3 regions of the Providencia sp. 2.29 genome follow, and region 1 is predicted to be linked to each of the others. Evidence: predicted binding sites of a transcription regulator. Region 1 holds the regulator's gene; each other region holds the start of a gene.
What was found. The regulator Fur, encoded in region 1, represses iron uptake genes when iron is present. The targets are predictions, from matches to a motif close to ATAATAATGAGAACNACTATCAA.
Positions count from the first base shown of each region.

Region 2: a site for Fur is predicted at 4,478-4,500, ahead of ftnA (non-heme ferritin). Genes of this name have one in related genera too.
Region 3: a site for Fur is predicted at 5,477-5,499, ahead of sodA (superoxide dismutase [Mn]). Genes of this name have one in related genera too.

Region 1 is NZ_CP065420.1:3,274,566-3,283,050, reverse strand. Features, by position in the region: gene ansB (L-asparaginase 2) at 1-258, shown strand, start outside; gene I3B46_RS15500 (MFS transporter) at 295-1,731, opposite strand; gene chiP (chitoporin ChiP) at 2,205-3,602, shown strand; gene I3B46_RS15490 (beta-N-acetylhexosaminidase) at 3,671-6,349, shown strand; gene fur (ferric iron uptake transcriptional regulator) at 6,653-7,102, opposite strand; gene fldA (flavodoxin FldA) at 7,276-7,803, opposite strand; gene ybfE (LexA regulated protein) at 7,950-8,243, opposite strand; partial or broken gene I3B46_RS22520 (type I secretion system permease/ATPase) at 8,413-8,485, opposite strand, start outside.
Region 2 is NZ_CP065420.1:2,216,441-2,224,925, forward strand. Features, by position in the region: gene I3B46_RS10140 (L-serine ammonia-lyase) at 1-992, opposite strand, end outside; gene I3B46_RS10145 (CoA pyrophosphatase) at 1,166-1,726, opposite strand; gene pabB (aminodeoxychorismate synthase component 1) at 1,719-3,086, opposite strand; gene I3B46_RS10155 (YoaH family protein) at 3,242-3,427, shown strand; gene yebF (protein YebF) at 3,605-3,970, shown strand; gene I3B46_RS10165 (DNA polymerase III subunit theta) at 4,051-4,281, opposite strand; gene ftnA (non-heme ferritin) at 4,675-5,178, shown strand; gene copC (copper homeostasis periplasmic binding protein CopC) at 5,369-5,755, shown strand; gene copD (copper homeostasis membrane protein CopD) at 5,758-6,654, shown strand; gene I3B46_RS10185 (DUF2511 domain-containing protein) at 6,696-7,043, shown strand; gene I3B46_RS10190 (DUF1480 family protein) at 7,416-7,649, opposite strand; gene I3B46_RS10195 (MlaD family protein) at 7,797-8,485, opposite strand, start outside.
Region 3 is NZ_CP065420.1:78,736-87,220, forward strand. Features, by position in the region: rRNA gene I3B46_RS00310 (23S ribosomal RNA) at 1-71, shown strand, start outside; rRNA gene rrf (5S ribosomal RNA) at 202-317, shown strand; gene I3B46_RS00320 (hypothetical protein) at 713-1,141, shown strand; gene actP (cation/acetate symporter ActP) at 1,220-2,869, opposite strand; gene I3B46_RS00330 (DUF485 domain-containing protein) at 2,866-3,177, opposite strand; gene acs (acetate--CoA ligase) at 3,245-5,200, opposite strand; gene sodA (superoxide dismutase [Mn]) at 5,624-6,250, shown strand; gene I3B46_RS00345 (Hsp70 family protein) at 6,458-8,155, shown strand; gene I3B46_RS00350 (J domain-containing protein) at 8,155-8,485, shown strand, end outside.

The DNA.
Region 1 (8,485 bases):
GCGGGGGTTGGGAATGGCAACATGTATAAAACGGTTTTTGATGCATTAGCCACTGCTGCTAAAGAGGATGTGGTTGTCGTTCGTGCCAGCCGTGTACCAACAGGCTACACCACTCGTAACGCTGAAGTGGATGATAACTTATATGGCTTTGTAGCTTCAGAGCGCTTAAACCCGCAAAAAGCACGTGTTTTACTTCAATTAGCCTTGACTGAAACCAAAGATCCTAAACGTATTCAGGCACTTTTTGAAAAATACTAACCCACACTAAAATTAGCGAATAGGGGGAATGACCCTCTATTCGCAGCTTTTCGCAGATAAATCCACCCTATTGGCGACAATATTAGCGGTAATTAGCGCAAAGCAAGGTACTAAGGAAAAGAGTATAAAGAGCCATATTGATGCCGATTGCGCACCTTCAATCCCTCCAGGTGAAGAAAGCCCTGCAAGGTTAGCGATCATACCTGCCAAAGAGGCACCAAAAGCAGTGGAAAATAGCTGTAAGGTCGTAATTGCCGACGACGCTTTTTGAGATTCACTTCCAGCCGAGACTTGCAATACTCGCGTGAGCAAATGTGGCCATGCTGCACCAATACTTGCGCCAGTGATAAATAGACCAATACAAATAATCCATACCTGAAATGCTTCAATAGCAATAATTTTTGTTATGAACAATGCAAGAGTGGTTAGGCCTACCAGTGTGAATAGTGGAGCAAAACGAATAATTCGCACGGCAACCGTCGGCTTTAGTGATGAGGAAGCAATGGCGGCACTTGACCAACCCGCACCGACTAGGGCCGCTAAATAGCCTGATAACAAGGGAGCCACACCATGCAATATCTGTAAAAAATAGGGAACAAAAACCTCTGTTTGTACACTTAGACCCAACAATGCCATCGTGAGGTAAATAGGCGCTAATTGTGCAGAAAAGCGAAATGTTCCCGAAGGGAAAAGCGTATTATGACCACGACGCTCAATAACCATTAATCGAGCACACAGTAAAACGGCAATAAACATCCCTCCAATAGGGATAAATTTGTCTTGACTTAAACTGCCTAGAGAGATGGCGAGCACGGCGCAAGAAAGCAGTAAAAGGGCCTGTAATGGAATCGGCTGTTGAGGGCAGTTTTCATGGGGATTTTTTGCCGGCAAAATCCGCCAAGTCAGCCATAAATAAGGGATACCGACTACGACCAGACACCAAAATGCTCCTCGCCATATATCGTACTCTGCAAATACGCCACCCAGTGCTGGCCCTAGTAATGTTGCCATTCCCCACATACTCGACATCATCGCTAACACTCTCGACCATAAATGTTGAGGAAATACAATGTGTACCATTGAGTAAGATAAGGTGAGTAAAATCCCGCCACCAGCCCCTTGGATCACTCTGCCAAGGAGCATCACTGGCATTGAGGGGGTGATAGCGCAGATAACGGATCCTACAAGAAAAATCAACGTCGCCAGCCCATAACTTTTTTTGGGGCCAAAATAATTGAGGATCCGTGAGGTAAGGGCGGACAAAATAATCGAAGACAGAATAAACAGTGTGGTATTCCAAGCATAGAAATTAATGCCGCCAATATCCCGTACAACGGAAGGTAATGTGGTAATGGTGATATAAACATTAATCGCATGGAGGCAAATCCCCCCCGATAAGGCAAGTGTTAAACAGAGATTCTTACCGGTGAGTAGTGTACGCCAACCTTCCTGCTGACTTTTCTCTATATTCACGTGTGACGGATCCCTCTTATTTCTCTTATTGAATCGCCTTATTTTCCCTCACTAAAATCATTCACTTGATCTGTTTATGAGTGAAAAACTATTCATCAACTAAAGCAGTTATGAATCAACTTAGCAAGTTTGAATGAAACGATTACATTCAAATGTAGTTATTTTTTATGTTGAAATAAGTCCAAAATGCCCATTCTGTCCATAGTGTTTTGCCTGCATTTTATCCTAAAATCAGGATATTAATTCGATAAATACCATAAATTCGAATAATTAGTACTGTAAATGAATAGAAAAATTAATGTGTCTTGGCTCATATTTTAGGAATAAATATATTTTTAGTCTTGATAATTCGCGTTGCGAAAAATAGGCTAAGTAGGTACTCGTATTTTGTTTATCAAAACTAATCATTACTTAACGGGCGGCTACTGAAATTTATCACTGAAAAATAATATAAAAAACTGAGGAAACATCGAATGGTTAATAAAAATGTCAATCGTGGCAGGGGAATACTCGTGCTTAAAATAGGAATAGCACTCCTTCCTATTAGTTATCAACCAATAAGTTTTTCTGAGCAATTTTTAGATGATTCAACCCTTAAAGGCGGTTTGTATTATTGGCAACGTGACCGTTCGAGGAAAGAGTTAAATCCAGAAAGCGATAAATATAAGAAATATGTCGACAACCTTAAACATTCAACCGTGAATGCCAGCCTTGATTATTCTTCAGGTTATTTTCAGGATGTCATCGGTTTAGATTTAGCCGCATTTACAGCCATAGAATTATCCAATAGTGGCCCAGCGGCGCCTAATGAAATTGGTTTTAGTGATGCAAAAACGCGTTGGGATGAAAAATGGACCGGTGATCGAAGTGGTGTCAGCGTCTATAAAGCAGCGGCTAAAATGCAATATGGTCCGTTTTGGGGCAGAGGCGGTTATATCCAACCAACAGGACAAACACTATTAGCTTCTCACTGGAGCTATATGCCCGGAACTTATCGGGGTTTCGAAATCGGTGGGGTATTTGATTTCGCACAACAAGGGGCCTTGAGCCTGTCATATATGTGGACAGACCGTTATAAAGCGCCTTGGTATCGCGATATGTATAACTTCCGTGAAGCGGATGGCCAAACAGGGATCAGTTATTTGCAATCCCTTGGTTTTAAATATGATTTTAAAAATAACCTTGTTTTAGAGGCGGCTTATGGGCAAGCAAAAGGCTATATGGACCAGTACTTTGCTAAGGCCTCTTATGCTGTTCCTGTGGCTACACGTGACCTGCGGATGTCTTATCAATTTTATGGAGCAAAAGATAAGGTAACCAATGGTGGCATTAATGATGTTTACGATGGATTGGCGTTCTTGCAAGCCGTGACGTTTGGCTATACCTATGATCAGTTTGATTTTCGATTAGAAGGCACTTATGTGAAGGCAAAGGGGAATCAGGGCTATTTTTTACAGCGTATGACCCCGGGGTATGCGACATCAAATGGGCGATTAGATATTTGGTGGGATGGGCGCTCCGATTATAACGCGAATAATGAAAAAGCGCTCTTTGCGGGGGTGATGTACGATTTAGCTAAATGGGATCTTGCTGGTTGGAAAGTAGGAACATCATATATTTATGGATGGGATGCTAAACCCAGCACGAATACACAATATGCTCAAGATGTAAAATTAAAAGAAACGGCTTGGAACGTTGATATTTTATATACCGTTCAGACAGGTAAGGCGAAAGATACCTTATTTAAATTACATTTTACTAAATATGACAACCATACAGATATTCCAAGCTATGGTGGTGGGTTCGGCAATATATTTCAAGATGAAAAAGATATTAAGTTTATGGTCATGATGCCATTTACTATTTTTTAATAGCGCGGTCACTGCTATTAAAAAATAAAATAGCAGTGGTTGATTTTGAATTTAATATTGAGGTCACAATGAAAAAGAATTATTTAAGTCCTTTAGCATTATTCATATCAGCAACACTTTTTTCTACCGCAGTAAATGCTGAACAATCATCGGCTCAAGTCGTCGATGCATTAAGTGATATAGATGTGAAAATAAATGTGCTTGATAACCAAGCTGGTGAGCATGGTACTCACTGTGCTGCACTGGGTGCCGATTGGGCTGCATGTAACCGTGTCGATATTACCTTAACAAATGGCGATACTGCGATTGAATCCAACGATTGGGCGCTTTATTTTCATAGTATTAGACAGATTCTAAAACAAGATAACCCGCAATTTAAGATCACACATATTACAGGCGACCTTCATAAAATTACACCAACAGAGCAATTTAAAGGGATTAAAGCCCACGAAAAAGTGGTATTACCGCTAACGGGAGAATATTGGCAGGTTAGTTATTCAGACTTTATGCCTAGGTGGTACGCGACATCGGGAGATGCATCCCCACGCAACCTTAAGAGCACTGATACTCAAGATCCAACAACCTTTGTTACCCCCTTTGAACTGAAAAATTGGAAACGAACCGACGCCGATAACAATCTATTAATGACGCCAGAAAACCGCTATCAAAAAAACTTAGCGATGAAACCGTTATCTGAGCAGCAATTGCGAGGGCAAATCTTACCTACGCCATTTGATATCAGTTTGCAGTCAGAGGATGTTGATCTGAGTAAAGGCGTTAAATTACAACTAAATGGGCTAACGAAAGGTGAGTTAGCTGTTATTGAACAACACTTACAACTGAGCAAGCTAAAACAAAATAGTCACGGGTTCCCCATTGAAGGAAAAATCGCACCTAAGCAATTTTCTACTGAAGATCAAGTGAGTGGTGCTTACAAATTAGTGATCACACCGCAACGAGCCGAAATTATTGGTTATGACCGTATAGGGTTATTTTATGGTGTAGGTTCATTATTGTCAGCAGTAACTGAAGGTGACACACCGAAAGTGGCAGCAATGGTCGTGAATGATAAACCACGTATGGAATATCGTGGGGTCTTTTTAGACGTTGGACGAAATTTCCACAGTAAACAGGTGGTGATGCGATTAATTGACCAGATGTCACGCTATAAATTAAATAAATTCCATTTTCATTTAACCGATGATGAAGGTTGGCGGATAGAGATCCCCGGTTTACCTGAATTAACGGAAGTGGGAAGTCAGCGTTGCCATGATTTAACTGAGCAAAAATGTTTATTGCCGCAACTCGGGTCGGGGGCTGACAATAATAATATGGGGAGCGGCTATTTCACACGTGATGACTATATTGAAATTTTACGTTATGCCAAAGATCGCAACATTGAGGTGATCCCTGAAATTGATATGCCAGCCCATGCACGTGCAGCCGTTGTTGCTATGGAGGCGCGTTATAATAAGTTAAGCGCGGCGGGCGATGAACAAGGGGCAAATGAGTACCGCTTAGTTGACCCATCAGATACTTCAATAACCACATCGGTACAGTTTTATGATAAGCGCAGTTATTTAAACCCTTGCTTAGATTCATCACAGAACTTTGTCAATAAAGTCGTCAGTGAAGTGATGCAGATGCACGATGAAGCAGGTGTTCCACTGAAAACATGGCATTTTGGTGGTGATGAGGCGAAAAATATTCGCTTAGGTGCAGGCTTCCAAGATAAACGCGGCCCTATTGAGCCGGGCAAAGGTATTATTGATAAACAGCGCGAAGATAAGCCATGGGCAAAATCGAAAGCATGTCAGGCTTTAATTCAGCAAGGGGATGTCAGCGATTTTGACCATCTTTCCAGCCATTTTGCTAAACAGGTGAGTAAAAGTTTGCAACAAAAAGGCGTTACAACAATGCAAGCATGGCAGGATGGTTTAAAAGACGCTTCGAGTGCGAAAGATTTCGCCACTGACAATGTTCGCGTTAATTTCTGGGATACTCTCTATTGGGGAGGCTTTGACTCGGCAAATGATTGGGCAAACAAAGGCTACCAAGTGGTTATCTCCAACCCAGACTATGTCTATTTTGATATGCCTTATGAAGTTAACCCAAGTGAAAGTGGTTACTACTGGGCAACACGCGCGAGTGATGAACAAAAAGTCTTTGCTTTTGCTCCGAATAACCTCCCTCAAAATGCTGAAACCTCAGTGGATAGAGATGGGAATCCTTTCAGTGCGAAAAGCGACAAGCCTTGGCCGGGCGTATATGGTCTTTCAGGGCAATTGTGGAGTGAAGCCGTCAGAACGGATGATAAGGTCGAATACATGTTATTCCCTCGCATTTTGCCGCTGGCAGAAAGAGCGTGGCATAAGGCGCAATGGGAAAATGATTATCAATCAGGGCGTGAATATATTGGTGGTAAAACCCAATATGTTTCACAGCAAAAATTAGCAGATGATTGGAACCGTTTTGCGACTATCGTAGGGCAAAAAGAGCTTCGCCGCTTAGATAGAGCCGGAGTTGCCTACCGTATCCCTGTTCCTGGTGCAAAAATTGAAAACGGTGTGCTACTGGCGAATATCAGTTACCCTAGCTTAATTATCGAGTATGCATTGGCAGATAGCGATAACTGGCAGGTTTATTCGGCGGATAACCCACCCAAAGTCAATGGGAACGTCAAAATAAGAGCGAAAAGTCCAGACGGGGCGAGGGCGAGTCGTGTAGAAATCGTGACTCAAAAATAACGGGTATGTGGTGAGGGAGCGAATGAAGAGGCTCCCTCACGGTTTTATCGTCACCATACAATAATCACATTCTATTACCCGCCGAGCTTGGGTATCAGAACCCTATCAACCATACGACTTAATCTTTACTCAGCTGACAAAGGATTGAAGGGGACTCGTTAGGTTCTTGAAAGATCTCAAAACAGGATAAGTAAGGCATTAATATGAAGTGGGGAAGGCTAGAGCCCAGTGAGTACTGGACTCAAATCCCACAGCCTTTTTAAAAACTATCTATAGTCAGTTAAAGGCAAAGATTTACGGTAATTACTCTTTTGGATCGTGTGCATCCGCATTTTCACGGCAATCGCCATCAGCACAGTGACCATAAAGATACAAACTGTGGTTAGATAGTTTAATACCGTGGCGTGCAGCGATATTGGTCTGGCGCTCTTCGATGGATTTGTCAGAGAACTCGATGACTTTTCCACAGTCTAGGCAGATTAAGTGGTCATGATGGTGCTGTTGAGTCAGCTCAAAAACGGATTTACCGCCTTCAAAGTTATGACGTGTCACGATACCTGCATCATCAAACTGGTTTAATACGCGGTAAACTGTAGCCAGACCGATCTCTTCGCCCATATCAATCAGCTTTTTGTAGAGATCTTCCGCACTGACGTGATGGCACTCAGGCTCCTGAAGTACTTCCAATATTTTTAATCTTGGAAGAGTGACTTTGAGTCCAGCATTCTTCAATGCTTTATTGTTGTCTGTCATGCGGGTTTGTCCTGTATCTTAAATCATAAATTTAACAATAATGAGACGTTTTTAACATAAATTCAGTTGTCTTCTAAACTGATTTACAATTATAGGCATGGAAATAAAAAATAGAAACCATGCTTTGTCGCATTATTATAATAGTATTAATAAGCCTATTTCTAATTAGTCGATTAGCCTAAAATTTCAGACAAAGACATCTCTTCTGAAATTTGCTGTACCCATGCATCAACACGTTCTTCGGTGAGTTCCGGCTGGCGATCTTCATCAATAGCAAGGCCGATAAAGTGGTTATCATCCGCCATTCCTTTAGATGCTTCAAAATGGTAGCCATCAGTTGGCCAATGACCGACGATCACTGCACCGCGTGGCTCGATAATATCGCGAATGGTTCCCATCGCATCACAGAAGTACTCCGCATAGTCTTCTTGGTCGCCACAGCCGAATAAAGCAACAAGTTTACCTTCAAAGTCAATTTCTTCGAGTGTTGGGAAGAAGTCATCCCAATCACATTGGGCTTCACCATAGTACCAAGTTGGGATACCGAGAAGCAGAATATCGAATGCTTCAATATCTTCTTTACTGCACTTTGCAATATCATGAACTTCCGCGTTCTCGTTGCCTAATCTCTTTTGGATCATCTTGGCAATATTTTCTGTATTACCAGTGTCACTACCGAAGAAAATGCCTATGACTGCCATAAAGTGAATAACCTCTTGTTTTTCCAATCTGGTTTACTAAAGCCAGATAGGGCTAAATTTGAACTAAAGTACCTAGAATTTTGACCCTATTTTGGCGAAAAAGCGTGAATAAATCTGTCGAATTTGTGTGGTTTATGAAGACGAAACTATTGACCAGAAGGCTCATAGACTAGCGCTAGCTGTGACATTAACATCTCTTCTATCAACTCACTACGGCTCATGTTTTTTTCATTCGCCAATTGATTCAATATCGTGACAGCATCTTCATTAAGTTTTAATTCAACGCGGCGTAGTCCTTTGACCTTATCACGCTTAAGTTGATTACGTTTGTTGATTCTTAATTGTTCATCCCGCGACAGCGGACTTGTTTTAGGTCGCCCAGGCCTGCGTTCCTCAGCGAACAAATCAAGGGTGGTGCGATCAGTTTGTTCTTTTGCCATATATTTTTACTGCTAAAGGGCGTATACCAATAATCCAGCGCGCAATAATACCCTAGCTGACTCCCTTGTACCATAGCGTATGTCGAGCGAAAGTTATTGATAGTAAAAAAAAGAGCTGTTTGTTGGAAAAAGCACCAGCCGAGCGCATGCTGGTGCTTTGACGGTACTATTATTGAGTTTGCTGCCGCCATAAATGTGCATATAACCCATTTTGCTGAAGCAAATTTTGATGGTTATCCATT
Region 2 (8,485 bases), 1.1 Mb from region 1:
GACGCATTCATTTTATAAAGAATACCAATAGCCCCCGATGCAAGGAAATAACGTGTGTATAATTCCGGCGTAACAGGCTCAATGCAGTGGTCGTAATAAGCCAAAACCGCAGGAACGATGCCACAGGCACCGTTGGTTGGGGCAGTAACAACGCGACCACCTGCCGCATTTTCTTCGTTAACCGCTAATGCAAACATATTAATGAGATCAACGACATTCATCGGGTCATTGGACAGTTTGCTTGATGATGTGACAAGACGGTTCAATGCCGGCGCACGACGAGGTACGCGCAGTGGCCCCGGTAGAACTCCCTCGGTATTTAACCCGCGTTCAATACAAGCCTGCATGGTTTTCCACACATCGGCAAAATAGGCATCGATCTCTTCTTTCGTGTGAAGGTCAAGCTCATTCTTCATCATCAAGCTAGAGATGGATAACCCCGTTTTTTTGCAGTGAAGCAAAAGTTCTTCTGCTGAGTTAAATGGGTAGGAAACGGGTTTACTATCCAGAACAGATTGACCAAAATGTTCCTCATCAACAATAAAACCGCCACCAATTGAGTAGTAAGTTTTGGTATAAATTTCTTCTTCGCCTGCAAAGGCATGGATAGTCATACCATTTTCATGTAAAGGCAGATTATCTAGGCGGAAGTTCATTCCACCTTCCCGTGGGAAATCTACCGTGTGAGTGCCGTTAGCTAAGGGTAGCTTTTCAGTCTTTTCAACGTTTTCAATAAAGCCAGGAATAGATTCGATATCAACAGTAGCAGGTAAATTGCCAGCAAGGCCCATAATGATTGCAATATCAGTATGGTGGCCTTTTCCAGTGAGTGAAAGAGAGCCATAAACGTCGACCGCAATGCGTGTGACGCTTGGTAATAATTGTTTGCTTACCAAATCATCGACAAATTCTTTTCCCGCCTTCATTGGGCCGACGGTATGAGAGCTTGAAGGACCTATGCCCACTTTAAACATGTCGAATACGCTTATCACGCAGGACTCCTTAAAAAAAGTAGATATTTAGTGATTTATTTTAAAGGGCGCTACTTTACTGTTATTTAGTAGTGTTAACCAGTAAGTTTAAATTATTTTTTAAAATAAGGTAGTAACAAAAGGCCAATTGCTACAGAATAGCACAAAATGTATTCAATTACGGCACAAAATGACTACTTGAGTTGCAGAGCTAGCTGATGAAGGATGGCGGCAGTGAGACCCCAAACGAGATGTCCGTTATGCCAATAGAAGAAAATACGGTTACTTTGACCAGCACGTTTGATATCAACATATTTATGTTGATTCAGTGATAGCGCATCAAATAGCGGAACCTCGAATACAGAGGCCACTTCACTAGGATTAGGGCGATAATTAATGCCTTCGGGGAGCAGGCCGACGATTGGGGTGACTTCGTAACCGCCAATACTTTGTTGTGGCGAGAGTTGCCCAAGTACTTGGACTTTCTCTGGGGGAATAGCCACTTCTTCATAGGCTTCTCGCAGCGCGGTAGTCACTAGAGAGCCATCTTCAGGGTCACGTGCCCCTCCTGGGAAAGCCACTTGTCCGGCATGTGAACGCAAAAAAGGGGAACGCTGCGTTAATAATAATGTGGGCGTGGTTTTATTGATAATAGGCAGAAGAACGGCAGCAGATTTGCTCGCCGTCCGTTGAGTTCGGCGAGTCACTGGCAGGGTAAACTGAAAGCGGTTTATAAACTCATTCAGTTCAGTCATCGTGCTCTACTTCTCCTAACACGGGTAATATCAGCCGTAACTTATCAAAGGTTTCTTGATACTCTTTATCCGCTTGGCTATCTGCCACAATACCACCGCCAGCCCAGCAAAAAATCCGTTTTTTATCTGTTAACAGTGTACGGATGGTAATGTTGGTATCCATTTTGCCACAAAAACTAATATAGCCTATAGCGCCACAATAGCCATGACGACGATGAGGTTCAAGCTCTTCAATGATTTGCATCGCACGAATTTTAGGGGCACCAGTAATTGAGCCTCCCGGGAAACTTGCACGCAGAAGATCTGTTGCCGTATAGGGTTTATCAAGTGTTGCAGTAATTGTGCTAACTAAGTGATAAACCGCTGGGAAGGCTTCGACAGCGAATAATTCAGGGACCTTGACTGTTCCTGGTTGTGCAACTCGACCAATATCATTACGGAGTAAATCGACAATCATCAAGTTTTCAGCACGATCTTTAGGGGAATTCGCCAATTTTTCGACTTGCATGGCATCGGCGTGTTCATCCTCTAAACGAGGTAGTGTGCCTTTGATTGGACGTGTTTGTATCTCACCATCTTGTAACTGAATAAAGCGTTCAGGCGAGATGCTGATCACCGCATTATTAGGAAGACGAATGAAAGAAGAGAAAGGGGCGCGATTTGCTCGGGTTAATAATAAAAATGCATCCCATTCATTACCCTTATATTTTGCTTGAAAACGCTGCGCTAGATTTATTTGATAGCAATCACCGCTACGCAAGTATTCATGTATTTGGCCGATTTTCTCGTGATACTGCTCTTGTGACATATTTGAATGCCATGAACTGGTAAGGGCGAACTTGGTTTTACGTGAAGCTTTTTGTTTCTTCAACCAATCAAGGCGTTTATTGGTATCAGAATAACTGAATAAGGTGACCGTTTTTTCTTGATTATCGACAATCAACGCCCATTGATATATCCCAACGGCCATATCTGGAAACGATAAATCCGTAGTCGCTATGTGTGGCATTTTTTCGATACGACGACCTAAATCGTAGCTCCAAATACCGAGAGCACCGCCAGTGAAAGGAAGCGTATCATCACTAGCATGGTCAGGGGCGTAGTGTTCAATAGTTTGTTGAAGGAGGTTAAATGGGTCTGCGTCTGAACTCTCAACCGAGTGCGGGTGGGTGATCGTCGTTTTATCACCAATAGTGGTTAGCGTTGCAATAGGATCAGCCACAACAATATCGTATCTGTTATGCGAATGCTCGGCATTGCCTGAATGGAGCAGCATTGACCAAGGTTGATGGGCTAGTGGCGTAAAATAGTCAATAGCAACATCAGGATAATAGGGGAGTTGTATTTTATTGATAACCATTTGTATATACTAAACGCTAAGTCGATAAAAAAGAACTGATAACCAGATTAGCATATATCTTATCTTAAGAAGCCAAGAGCTGTTAAAATTAAGCTAAAATTTTTTATTTTCTCTCCGCACGATTTAAAACTAACCAGTTAAGAAGGGGTTTTGACATGTTTTCAGGTATGCCAGCGCTTAATCATCAACAACAGCAAGAAGCGGTTGAACGTATCCACCAATTAATGGCTGATGGGATGAGTAGCGGAGAAGCGATTGCGCTCGTTGCACAGGAAATCCGTGAAAGATACAAAGATAAAGAGCAGATCCAAGTACGTTTTGATGAAGAAAATGAACGTTAACAAAACAAACTATTAACATTTATGCTAAAATCTGATACATATTAGTTAAGTCATACCATTCTGGCAGTTTATAATTATTTCTACTATTTTAGTTATATTAGATAAATGTCGTATAAAATTAACTATGGTCACTGATATAATTTGTTACCCAACATTTTTATAGGGATCGGAGGAAGCATGAAGGCTGGTAAGAAAATTGGTTTTGCTTTAGGTGGCTGCGCACTGTTATTTAGTTCGATTGCATTCAGCGCCAACCAAGAAGAAGGTAAAGCGGCTCCGTTTATTAGTTGTGGAAAATTGGCAGAGCCTCAAATTGCTGCACAAGTTAAAAACGATTTTATGAATAATCGCTTGCCACGTTGGGCAGAAGAAAAGGCATTAGTTGGTAAAAAAGCCGTCGCATGGGTTAATAATCAAGATGTGACGAAAACAGAGACGGGTTACCAAGTGCCATTAACAGTCAGAGGCTCTAAGCAAGATCTGCAATATAATGTGACTGTTGATTGTGAAAAATCCACTATTACATATCACTCTGTAAAATAATCTATCTCGATTTGTAGCGATGTCCTAAAAAGGAGAAGTGATGCTTCTCCTTTTTAGTTATTCGTGCCTAAAAATCATATTTAGCGATTTTTGGGCTCGTAGGGTAGACGAGAAAAATGTTGTGAAAGCTGGCGGTAGTGGGCTAACCGTTCACGAAAATAGGCTCTAAGGTGCTCAGGTTGCTCCTGCTCGACAGCTTCTGCGATCACGGCAACATTATAGCGCTCTTTAAAGGCAACCCCCGAGGCTTGTAGGTCAACATTGACTTTATCCATTTCGTCTTTGGGTAACAATGCAAGGTTATGACTCATATCCACTCTCAATCACTTCAATGTAGAGGGGGTAGTGTAGCAATTTATCGGAAAAAATCACTAGCTGCCTCGTTACTTATGGCGTAAATATAGGGAAATAATATTTTGAATTGATTGAGAGAAATAATTATTTTCACGTAAGATTATATTTAATAACTCAACTATTGATTATAATGAGAATGTATTATTTTATTAAATAACAATGATAATTTTTTTCATTAAAACACAAGTAAATACCACTAAGGATAATGAGATTGATTATTATTAATTTTACAAAAAGTTATTAATTATCAGTAAATTGTATTTTTTTGTTTTATTATTGTTTTAGGGTTTTAATTATTTTTAGAATGTGCATAATAAAAGCATTAATCTTGATAACTAAGGAAAGAAAATATGTTAACGAATGACATGATCAATAAATTAAATGAGCAGTTAAACCTCGAGTTTTATTCTGCGAATTTATATTTACAGATGAGCGCATGGTGTAGCGATAAAGGTTTTGAAGGTGCTGCGGCATTTTTAAAAGCACATTCTCAAGAAGAAATGGAGCATATGCAGCGTTTATTTGACTATCTTAGCGATACTGGTGCACTGCCAAAATTAGGTCAAATCGCCGCGCCTCCTGTTGATTTCAAATCAATCGGTGATGTATTTACGCTGACTTATCAGCACGAGCAACAAATTACTGCGGAAATTAATAAACTGGCTCATTTAGCCATCACTACCCAAGATTATTCCACATTTAACTTCTTACAGTGGTATGTTGCTGAACAACATGAAGAAGAGAAATTGTTCAAATCAATCTTAGACAAATTGGATATGGTCGGTGAAAGTGGCAAAGCGCTATTCCTATTGGATAAAGATTTAAAAAATATGTCTACATCCGCCCACGTTTAATATAAAACATCAATAGGTTCATGATTTGTAGTGATTAATTTCAATGCTCATGAGCCTTTTTCTTTTCATTTTGTGTTGATAATCACATCTTCAACAGCCAAATTCATTTTTTGGCAGCGAAAGCTTGTTTCTTTCGTATAATGATTGCTAAATAATCCAAATTCACCTGCAAATTAAGGGGTTACTAATTATGGCAATCTATCAAATCAAATCATCTTGGCGTAAATTGAGTGCTGTTGCAGTCCTATTTTTAGGTATGTCATTTCAACAGGCATTCGCTCATGCGCACTTAAAAGATCAACTACCAGCAGAAGGTGCGGCGGTTGAAAAGGCTCCTGAATCAATCACCCTTAATTTCTCTGAAGGTATTGAGATTAATTTTGCAAAAGTGAAAGTGACGGGGCCTAATGACAGCGTCGTGAAAACAGGCAAGCCTGCGTTAGATTCAAACAATGACACCAAGGTTATCATTCCAATTGAAAGCAAATTAGAAGCAGGAAAGTATGATGTAAATTGGAGTGTGGTATCCGTTGATGGTCATAAAACGAAAGGCGAATATAGCTTTACTGTGAAATAATCATGTCTTTAGAGGCATTTTATACAGTTATACGCTTTTCCCATTTTATTGCTGCGATGTTGATGTGTGGAATGTCAATATTCGCAGCGATATTAAGTGTGGGTGCTTTTAGTCAAATCCTTCGTCGCTATCTTAATCGAACGATTATCTTTAGTGCAGTAGTCACCGTGGTTACAGCCTTTGGCTGGATGGCTGCCCAAGCTGGGCTGATGGGGGATGGCTGGGAAGAAGCACTAGACTTTGATATTTGGTCAAGTGTATTTGGCACAACGTTTGGGCTGGTTTGGCGTTGGGAATTGGTGTTTGCTGTCATCACATTAGGTGTGATTTTTATCCGTTCACAAAATATCCGGCTTTATCTGTTATTACTACTTTCTATTGTGCTCCTCGGTTTACATGCCTTGATTGGCCATGCCGCGATGTATGGTGGTGTCATTGGGGCGTTAAACCGTTTAAATCAATTTCTTCATCTTATAAGTTCAGCCTATTGGTTTGGCGGATTATGGCCGTTTTTGATTTGCATTCAGTTCTTGCGAGATAAAAAAGAATTAGCGCCAGGCTTAGATAAGCAAATTTTTGCTAGTTTGATCCGTTTTTCTCGTGTAGGGCACGTTGCTGTCATTATTGTTGTGGTGACAGGCATAATCAGCTCGATGACATTACTGCCAAATTGGCCGTTTAATTATACCGGTTCAGAATACCAATCGTGGCTTTGGTTAAAAATCAGCTTAGTTGCACTAATGGTCATTTTAGCCTTAGTGAACCGCTATATACTGGTCCCGAATATTAAAAGAAAAGGGCGGTTACAGTATTTGATTATTAATAGTTGGATTGAGCTACTGTTAGGTACTACGGCAATTTTAGCCGTTGCTATTTTTGCGACCTATCAACCTGTATAATCACCTGATAGTGAACTTGATGTTTTAACAAGGTAAGTTGTATGAAACTGAAATTAGCGCTGTGTTCTGTATTACTGGCAAGTACTAGCTTTACGGTGGCTGCGGCACCCATTGAGACAGTAAGTAAAAAGCAGTTTGGTGATGATTGGCCATTTACCCGAGAAGAAGTGATGCTGGAATGTAGAAGTAATGGTGCACTGATTGTTATCAACCCTGCCACACTCATGCAGTACCCACTCAATGATGTGGCACAGGCTCAAATGGAGAAAAAAGAGATCAAAGCACAGCCGATCGATATTTTATTAAAGCCAATTGAGACGGAAAAAAGTGCGGAAGAGCGCGTAGAACCACTCAAATTAGCGGCGAAGAAGCTGTGTAACAACTCGTAACCTCATCTTTATTAAAGAAGAACAATGCCATAGGTTATAGGCGATTATGCTTATAACTTGTGGCATTTTTTATTATCAACAAAAAGTTGAAAGGTTGTACTTATCATCGATATAGGGTGTACCTATCAATCAAATAGCTCGATATTGGAATATTAAGAAATAAATTGTGTTAATAATATGTAAAATAATTGATAATTAGTATGGTAAGAGTGCGTTTAGCAAGCTAGTATTAAATTGTACTTTGTTACGTCTCAATGGCAATTTTTAGCGCACGGCTCTGCCAGAGCCATTTCCCAAGGCCCGGTAATCGGAATCTACCAGGCCTCTTTTTTTGCCTGTTGTTTGTAGCCCACCTAATAGTGATTTCATCAATTAAGCCACTCTCATCACCCAATGATGATTATCTTTGTCATAACGATGACGGTATAACAGAACGGGTTTCTCATTGATGAGTGCAGGAATACTGGTATTTTCATCCCAACCATCTAATTGCATACAAAACTCAGTATCAGAGTCACAAGGTATACTGAGGGTATCACTTTTATGATCTGACATGATGGCGTCATTGATTTCATAGGAAGATATTTTCAAATTAACTATGCGCATAATGTTACCTCTCGATTAATGTGTAGCTGTGGCGTTACGACTCAACAAAATTAAGCATAGTACAAATGGAATCGATTTCCAAAATGTTTTTTAAGGGCGAGTTAAAAGAAAGGTGCAATATTGTTAAAATATGCACCTTTCTAGTGATTACTGTTTAGGGATAGATGTTCCCCATTCTAACCAGTCTTTAGGAGGTTCTAATTTTAGAATGAAATGCTGATCTGGCTTCGCTTTCGGCGCGAGAGGCACCGTTGGTGGGGTCGCCAAGGAGATACCTCCCCGAACAAACTGCTTGAAGGTGCCACTCTTGATCATGCCGCCTGTGAGGCCAAAGGAGAGGTTATAACCTGAAGAGATCCAAAATTGGGTATTGTCGCGGATCAGGTATTGGAACTCTTTACCAATTCGAGTCGCAACATATACGCGGTCGGAAAGCTCTCCCAAATATAAACCAGTAACTGTACCAATTTCCATTCCCCTAAAGAGAAGAGGGGTTCCAACCTGAATAGAGCCAACTTCGGTGGCATCTAATATAATTGTTAAGCCATCTAAGTAACGCGAGTCTGTAATATTGGCCGTTTGTAGTTCAAATTGGTAACGATTTCTATTTCCTCGTCCTGGCTCGGCACTGATATAAGGTTGGATCAAGGTATCGAGGTTATTGACGCCAGAAGGAGAAAGCTCTGGTGTGACAATAGCAAAGCGACTGCCACTCTTCGTGAAAGCTTGCACATACTCTGGATAAAGGATCGCGCGTGCATTCACTTCGCGGTTATTTGGCGATAATTTCAATGAATCGATTTGTCCAATATCGATACCTAAATAGCGAATCGGCA
Region 3 (8,485 bases), 1.4 Mb from region 1:
GATAGGCTGGGTGTGTAAGCGTAGCGATACGTTGAGCTAACCAGTACTAATGAACCGTGAGGCTTAACCTGACAACACCGAAGGTGTTTTAGAGAGACGATTGTTGAAGTGCACGAGATAGAGTGGTGCGAGAAATCAGCTTGTTCAAGATTGCAGTTCTGGTTTGCGGTGTCGACGCAAACGGGAACGAAACCGAATTTGTCTGGCGGCAATAGCGCGGTGGTCCCACCTGACCCCATGCCGAACTCAGCAGTGAAACGCCGTAGCGCCGATGGTAGTGTGGGGTCTCCCCATGTGAGAGTAGGGAACTGCCAGACATCAAATCAGTGAGAAAGCCACCCATCGGGTGGCTTTTTTGCGTTTGGGAAAAAGGTAATGAGTATCGATAAGCAAGCTTTATAACTTTAATAATTAATTTTTTATAAATTAATTTGTTTAAATGTTAAATAAAATCCGTTTAAGTTAGATCATTTTTCAACTTTACTTTTAATATCAATAGATAGGCCATAAACACGGTTTTGTGATCATCGGGTTTGTTGTTCTATATCTTCTATTTACCTACTCTTCTTAAGATACTTTCCCATTAAAATAGATAACAAATGTTAAATTGATGTTGCAAAAAGTTAAACATATACTATCAATAAGTAACTTAATTAGTTGTTATGAATGATTTTTACACACGATAATGCGCTTGTTTATCAAGGTGAATATAATGAAGAATATAAAATCTGTTAATAGCCAAATATTTAGGGATATTGTTGCCGTTAATAAGCAAAAGGAACACGAATTCAACAATGGTCAAGATGGGGCAATTATCTTATCTCTGCTGGTGATGTTTTTTACGCCTTTCTTACTACTGAATGAGGCTCGCCAGCTTCTACACATAGATTACAGTTTTGCTGCTATGGCTGGTATAGCAGTGGTTAGTTTTGTATTGGCGGCGATCCTCTATAAGGCATTTAATATTAGCCAGAAATTTGCGAACAAAGAAATATCGTTAAATATATTATTATCAATGTATGTACCTAATAACAAATCTGAGTTTGAGAACTTTAAAGTCGAAGTAAAAAACCAACCAGCACGCTTTTTTGAGTTAGTTGATGAGTGGGTAAACACTGAAAAAATGACTTATGCGAGGTAACGTGGTTTTATACAGATTAAAAAAGCGGCTTATTAAGAGCCGCTTTTTTATGTTTCTTTCTAGAGGTAATATTAAGGGTTAGTGAGATTTACCTTGCTCAATACCTAAGCCAATTTGTGAACGTACAAATTGCTCTCTAAAGCGTTCTCTCTCGAATTTGCCTCTTTCTGAGTTATCTGTGATAGAGAATAACCAAGAAGCGACAAATGCCACTATCATCGAGAAGAATGCAGGATACTCATAAGGATAGATAGGTTTCTCATGATGTAAGATGCTTACCCAAATAGTTGGCCCTAATATCATCAGCACAACGGCGGTAATAAGTCCTAACCATCCGCCTGCTAAGGCACCACGTGTTGTTAATTTCTTCCAATACATCGATAACAGGATGATAGGGAAGTTACAGCTTGCAGCGATAGAGAATGCGAGGCCTACCATGAAGGCGATATTTTGGTTTTCGAACAAAATACCTAACCCGATAGCAACAAAGCCTAAGATCACTACCGTAATTTTGGATACACGTAACTCCTCTTTTTCATTTGCCTTACCGTCTTTGATTGCCATGGCATAAAGGTCATGGGAAACCGCTGAGGCGCCGGCGAGTGTTAGCCCCGCAACAACAGCTAATATCGTGGCGAAAGCAACAGCAGAAATAAAGCCAAGGAAGAAGTTCCCTCCGACGGCATCTGCAAGGTGTACGGCGGCCATGTTTGTTCCACCGATCAATTTGCCTGCTGCATCTTTAAAGTCAGGGTTTGCACTAACAAGAACAATCGCACCAAAACCGATAATGAAAGTTAAAATATAGAAGTAGCCAATGAAACCTGTTGCATAGAACACACTCTTACGAGCTTCTTTCGCGTCACTGACCGTAAAGAAACGCATAATGATATGAGGTAGCCCTGCTGTACCAAACATCAGCGCTAGCCCAAGTGATAAAGCCGATATAGGATCTGAAACTAATCCTCCTGGGCTCATAATGGCAATGCCATTTTTATGTACTTCGACGGCTTCTTTAAATAGGGTATTGAAATTGAAACCAACATGTTTCATGACCATTACGGCCATAAATGTTGCGCCTGCTAATAAGAGAATTGCTTTGATGATTTGTACCCATGTAGTGGCTAACATTCCACCAAATAGGACGTATAACACCATCAAAATACCTACAATTACGACGGCAACATGGTAATTAAGACCAAACAGTAGTTCGATCAACTTCCCTGCACCAACCATTTGTGCAATGAGGTAGAGTGCAACGACAACAAGAGAGCCAACGGCAGACAGTATCCGTATTGGTCTTTGTTTTAATCGATATGACGCAACATCGGCGAAGGTATAACGACCGAGGTTACGTAAGCGTTCAGCAATTAAGAAAAGAATAATAGGCCAGCCAATTAAGAAGCCGATAGAGTAGATCAAGCCATCATAACCGGAGGTGTAAACCAGTGCTGAAATACCTAAGAATGAGGCTGCGGACATAAAGTCACCCGCAATGGCCATCCCATTTTGAAAACCTGTAATTTTACCGCCTGCGGTGTAGTAGTCTGAGCGAGAACGTGTTCTTTTAGATGCCCAATAAGTAATATAGAGAGTAAACCCGACGAATAACAAGAACATGATAATGGCTTGAATATTCACAGGTTGCCGCTCGACATCCCCTGTCAGTGCATCAGAAAATGCGGCTGAAGAGGCGAAAAGTAAGATGAGAGGAAGGAGTTTTATCATTTTTGCACCTCTTTTAAGATTTCAGCCGTTAAACGGTCGTATTCACCATTTGCCCGAATAACATATAGGCCAGTTAATAAGAAAGAGATGACAATCAATCCTACACCAATAGGTATACCTCGTGTGATATAGGATCCTTCACTAATCGGCGTTCCAAGCCAACTTGGGTTAAAAGCAATAAGAAAGATAAAACCGACATACAATATTAATGTGATAGCTGACAACAACCATGAAAATCGACCGCGTTTCCTTACCAATTCTTTAAAGCGAGGGTTATTCTCTACCTCTTGATAAGCAGTAGCATTCATCAGAGTTCTCCTCTGTTATCGTCTTATTGGAATGTATGTAAGGTCGCCATAAAGGCGACCTTCAGGCTTATGACATACTCATTGATTGTTTTTCTTCGAGTAGTTTTTCGACAACGCCAGGATCTGCCAGTGTGGAAGTATCTCCTAAGTTACTAGTATCTCCTGAGGCAATTTTACGTAGGATACGGCGCATGATCTTACCGGAGCGGGTTTTAGGTAAAGAGTCCGTCCAGTGTAGAACATCAGGTGTTGCAATTGGACCGATTTCTTTTCGAACCCAATTACGAACTTCGGTATATAGCTCAGGTGAAGGCTCTTCCCCCGAAATTAAGGTGACATAAGCATAGATAGCTTGCCCCTTAATATTATGAGGAATACCAACAACGGCTGCTTCTGCAATTTTTGGGTGTGCAACTAATGCAGATTCAATTTCAGCAGTACCTAGGCGGTGACCGGAAATATTTAATACATCATCAACACGGCCCGTGATCCAGAAATAGCCATCTTCATCGCGGCGAGCACCATCGCCACTGAAATACATACCTTTAAAAGTAGAAAAGTAGGTTTGCTCAAAACGCTCGTGGTCACCAAATAAGGTACGTGCTTGACCAGGCCATGAATCAACAATGACGAGGTTACCCTCTGTTGCACCTTCTAATGGTTCCCCAAGATTATCAACAAGAGCAGGACGAACCCCGAAGAAAGGTAACGTTGCTGAGCCTGGTTTTAGCATGGTCGCTCCCGGCAGCGGAGTGATCATAAAGCCGCCAGTTTCTGTTTGCCACCATGTATCAACAATTGGGCAACGACTATCACCAATCTTCTTATAGAACCATTCCCATGCTTCAGGGTTGATAGGTTCACCAACGGATCCTAGGATACGCAACGAGCTACGGTTGGTGCCTTCAATGGCTTTATCACCTTCAGCCATTAGGGCGCGGATAGCAGTCGGCGCGGTATACAGGATATTAACTTGGTGCTTATCAACCACTTGGCTCATGCGATTGACCGCAGGGTAGTTAGGCACGCCTTCAAACATCAATGTTTTGGCACCATTAGATAGAGGGCCATATAACAAATAGCTGTGACCCGTTACCCAGCCAACATCGGCAGTACACCAATACACTTCACCGGGATGGTAGTCGAAAGTATATTTAAAGGTGAGTGTTGCATAGACTAAATAACCGCCAGTAGTATGCAGTACACCTTTTGGTTTACCTGTTGAGCCTGAAGTATACAGAATGAATAATGGGTCTTCTGCGTTCATTTCTTCAGGTGGGCAGTCGGCGCTGACGCCATCAATCACATCGTGCCACCATAGGTCACGCCCTTCTACCCAGCTTGGAACATTCCCAGTACGACGGTAGACAATGACATTCTTAACGGTGGTGACATTGGCATTGGTTAATGCGTCATCAACGTTTTTCTTGAGAGGTATTGAGCGGCCAGCACGTAGGCCTTCATCGGCTGTAATAATCAGTTTTGCTTTACAGTCGATAACACGACCCGATACCGCTTCTGGAGAGAAGCCAGCAAAGATAACAGTATGAATCGCCCCAATGCGAGCACAAGCTAACATTGCGACGGCAGCTTCAACCACCATTGGCATGTAAATCGCGACAACATCGCCTTTACGAATACCATGTTGTTTTAATACGTTAGCGAACTGACTAACATCATGATGCAGTTCACGGTAAGTGACATTTTTTGATTGAGAAGGGTCATCACCTTCCCATATGATTGCGGTTTGATCGCCCTTATCTGCCAGATGACGATCTAAACAGTTAGCGCTTAAGTTAAGGGTGCCATCTTCAAACCAGCGAATGCTGATATGGCCAGGATCGAAGGAGGTGTTTTTTACTCGGGTATACGGCTTAATCCAATCAACAACCTTTCCTTTCTCCCCCCAAAACGTTTCAGGGTCTTGAATAGAGAGTTGATACTCATTGTTGTACTGTTGCTCGTTTATCAGGGCATTTTCTGCAATTTCAGCAGTAACGGGATGCTTAGTTATTTGAGTCATATTTTTATCTCCTTGCAGATGTTAATACTATGTCAAAAAATGGTTAACTAAAGCAGGAAATATAAATTTGTTTTTCTTTTGAGCGGGAGATCACGTATTAATTGTAATGGATTTAACAGGATTATCATTTGATGCGAAATCGTCAATTAGATTAATCATCTGATTATCTGTATAAGGGTAGAATTAAAGAAAAACAAAGCAGGGCGATATTGGTATTAGTTGCTAAATAAATCAACAATGATAGTTGATGAGAAAGACCATATAAATATCATGGGTTTGATAATGATTTTCATTAACAGTAAAATAACTATAATTGATACCGACTCACAAGGTGTGAAGTTTCTGAAGTGTATACCCTATGTGTCTTGGCATTGAGTGAGAGATATAGAGGTATATGTCAATAAGTCACTGGAGACAAATACAATGAGCTATACATTACCTGCTTTACCTTATGCTTATGATGCGCTGGAACCTCATTTCGATAAGCAAACAATGGAAATCCATCACACCAAGCATCATCAAACCTACGTTAACAACACTAACACTGCGTTAGAAAAATTACCTGAACTGGCTAACCTAGACATTGATGATCTGATCCAACAATTGGATAAAGTTCCTGCTGATCAACGTACTTTTGTTCGTAACAATGCTGGTGGTCACTCAAACCACAGCCTGTTCTGGAAAGGCCTAAAATTAGGTACTGAACTAAGCGGTGATCTGAAAGCAGCTATCGAGCGTGATTTTGGTAGTGTTGACGCTTTCAAAGAACAATTTGAGAAAGCAGCAGCTTCTCGTTTTGGTTCTGGCTGGGCATGGCTAGTTCTAAAAGATGACGGTAAGCTAGCGGTTGTTTCTACAGCTAACCAAGACAGCCCTCTGATGGGTGAAGCGATTTCTGGTACTTCAGGTTACCCAATTATTGGCCTTGATGTTTGGGAACACGCTTATTATCTGAAATATCAAAACCGTCGTCCTGACTACATCAAAGCATTCTGGTCAGTCGTTAACTGGGATGAAGCTGCAAAACGTTTTGCAGAAAAAACTAAATAATTCATTAAATTAAATGATAATTAGATGGGCGTAACCCTTTTGGGGTTGCGCTTTTTTTATGCCTCTCTTTTTCTTTTTTCTATTAATCTCAGCTTTGTCTCGTTTTAATATCTTGTGTTTTGTTCATAATGTGTCTCATAAGTACAAAAAACAGATTGATATTCTATCCAGTAATAATTCAATAAAGTGAATGATAAGGGAGATAATATGGCGGCTGACATGGTTATGGGGATTGATCTTGGGACCAGTAATAGTGCAGTGAGTTTATGGATTGAAGGGCGAGCGGTATTAGTACCCAATAAACAAGGTGATGTTTTAACGCCATCTGTTGTTGCTCTTGATGATGATGACCAGATCTTGGTCGGAAAATTCGCTCGTGAACGTCTACAGAGTCACCCCCATTTAACCCAAGCCAGCTTTAAGCGCTTTATGGGCACGGACGCAACGTTATCATTAGGCTCTCTGACTTTTCGGGCTGAGGAGCTTTCTGCTTTATTATTACGGCAATTAAAAGAGGATGTTGAAGCTTGGCTTGGTTACCCCGTTAAAGATGCAGTGATCACGGTTCCTGCTTATTTTAATGATGTTCAGCGTCGGGCGGTTAAAACAGCGGGACAACTCGCTGGGCTAAATGTTTTAAGGTTATTGAATGAACCTACTGCGGCATCGTTGGCCTTTGGGTTACTCGAAAACAAAGAACACAAATACCTAACCTTTGACCTTGGTGGGGGAACGTTTGATGTTTCGATAATTGATATGTTTGAAGGCGTTATTGAGGTTTGCGCGAGTAGTGGCGATGTCCGTTTAGGCGGTGATGATTTCAGTGAAGCTATTTATCTGTGGATGTTAAAGCAGCATCCTGAACTGAAAGAAGCCCAAGCAGATATTCGCGCGGAATTACTCAAACAAGCAGAAACATTAAAAATCGCATTAGGTCAAAGCAATGAAGCGACGGCTTCGCTACGGTGGAATGATCAGGATTGGCATTGGACAATGACAGATCAGGAGCTAGCTTCTTGTTGTCAATCTTTATTAGCACGATTGCAACAACCTATTTTGCAGGCTTTGCATGATTCTCGTTTTACTCTTAATGATTTGGACGACATCTTATTAGTTGGTGGTGCAACACGAATGCCACTTATCCGACAAACGGTAGCGCGTCTGTTTGGACGTTTTCCTCGCCATGACCTTAATCCAGATGAAGCCGTTGCATTAGGTGCAGGGGTTCAAGCGGGTATGGTGATGGCAGATACAGCCCTTGATGATGTTATTTTAACCGACGTAATGCCATTTTCTTTGGGGATTGAAACCTCAAAAAGAAACGGAACCCATTATGATTCGGGTTATTTTTTACCTTTAATTGAGCGAAATACCTTTTTACCTGTGAGCAAGATGCAAACGGTCAGCACGATTGAAGATAACCAAAAAATGATTTTATTAAAGATTTATCAGGGGGAAGCGCGTCGCGTCCAAGATAACGTATTTTTGGGGGAGATGGCGATTGATATCCCTCAGAAGCCTGCTGGAGAAGTGGATATTGATGTCCGGTTTACCTATACCGTTGATGGATTACTAGAAGTTGAGTGTCGTTATCAAGGTAACCCTGAGGTGTTTCGGCTAGTGATAGAGAAAGTTCCGGGGCAAATGAATGAAGCGCAAATCGAACAAAGCTTATTAAAAATTGCTGATTTAAAACAGCATCCGAGGGATAGAAAAGAGAATCGCGTGTTATTGTCACGCTGTGCTCGGTTATATGAGTTTTTACTGGGTGAGGATCGCTATTGGATGGATCAAGTCACAACGGAGTTTGAAAGAGCGCTCGATAGCCAAGATCCACGCCGTATTGCGGCCATTCGTCAACAAGTGGAACAATTTTTGAGTCGCTATGAGGGAGACTCGCATTAATGAGTATATGGCAAACATTGGGAATCACTCAAACAAACGATGAAAAGGAAATTCGGCGTGCTTATGCGCGGCAGGTAAAAAAATATCGACCCGATAGCCACCCTGAAGAGTATCAACAATTACGTGAAGCTTTTGAGGAGGCAAAAAGATATGCCGCTTACGCTATTTATGATGATGAATCTGCCGATGATGAATATGTTGAAGAGCAGGCGAATATAGACGTTGATGTGCCTCATTTAGAAAGCCTCTTACACCAAGAGGCTGTTAATGAAGAAGCCGTTAATGATGATCAACAACAGCAAGAGCTGTCTGAAATTCAGATTACTTACC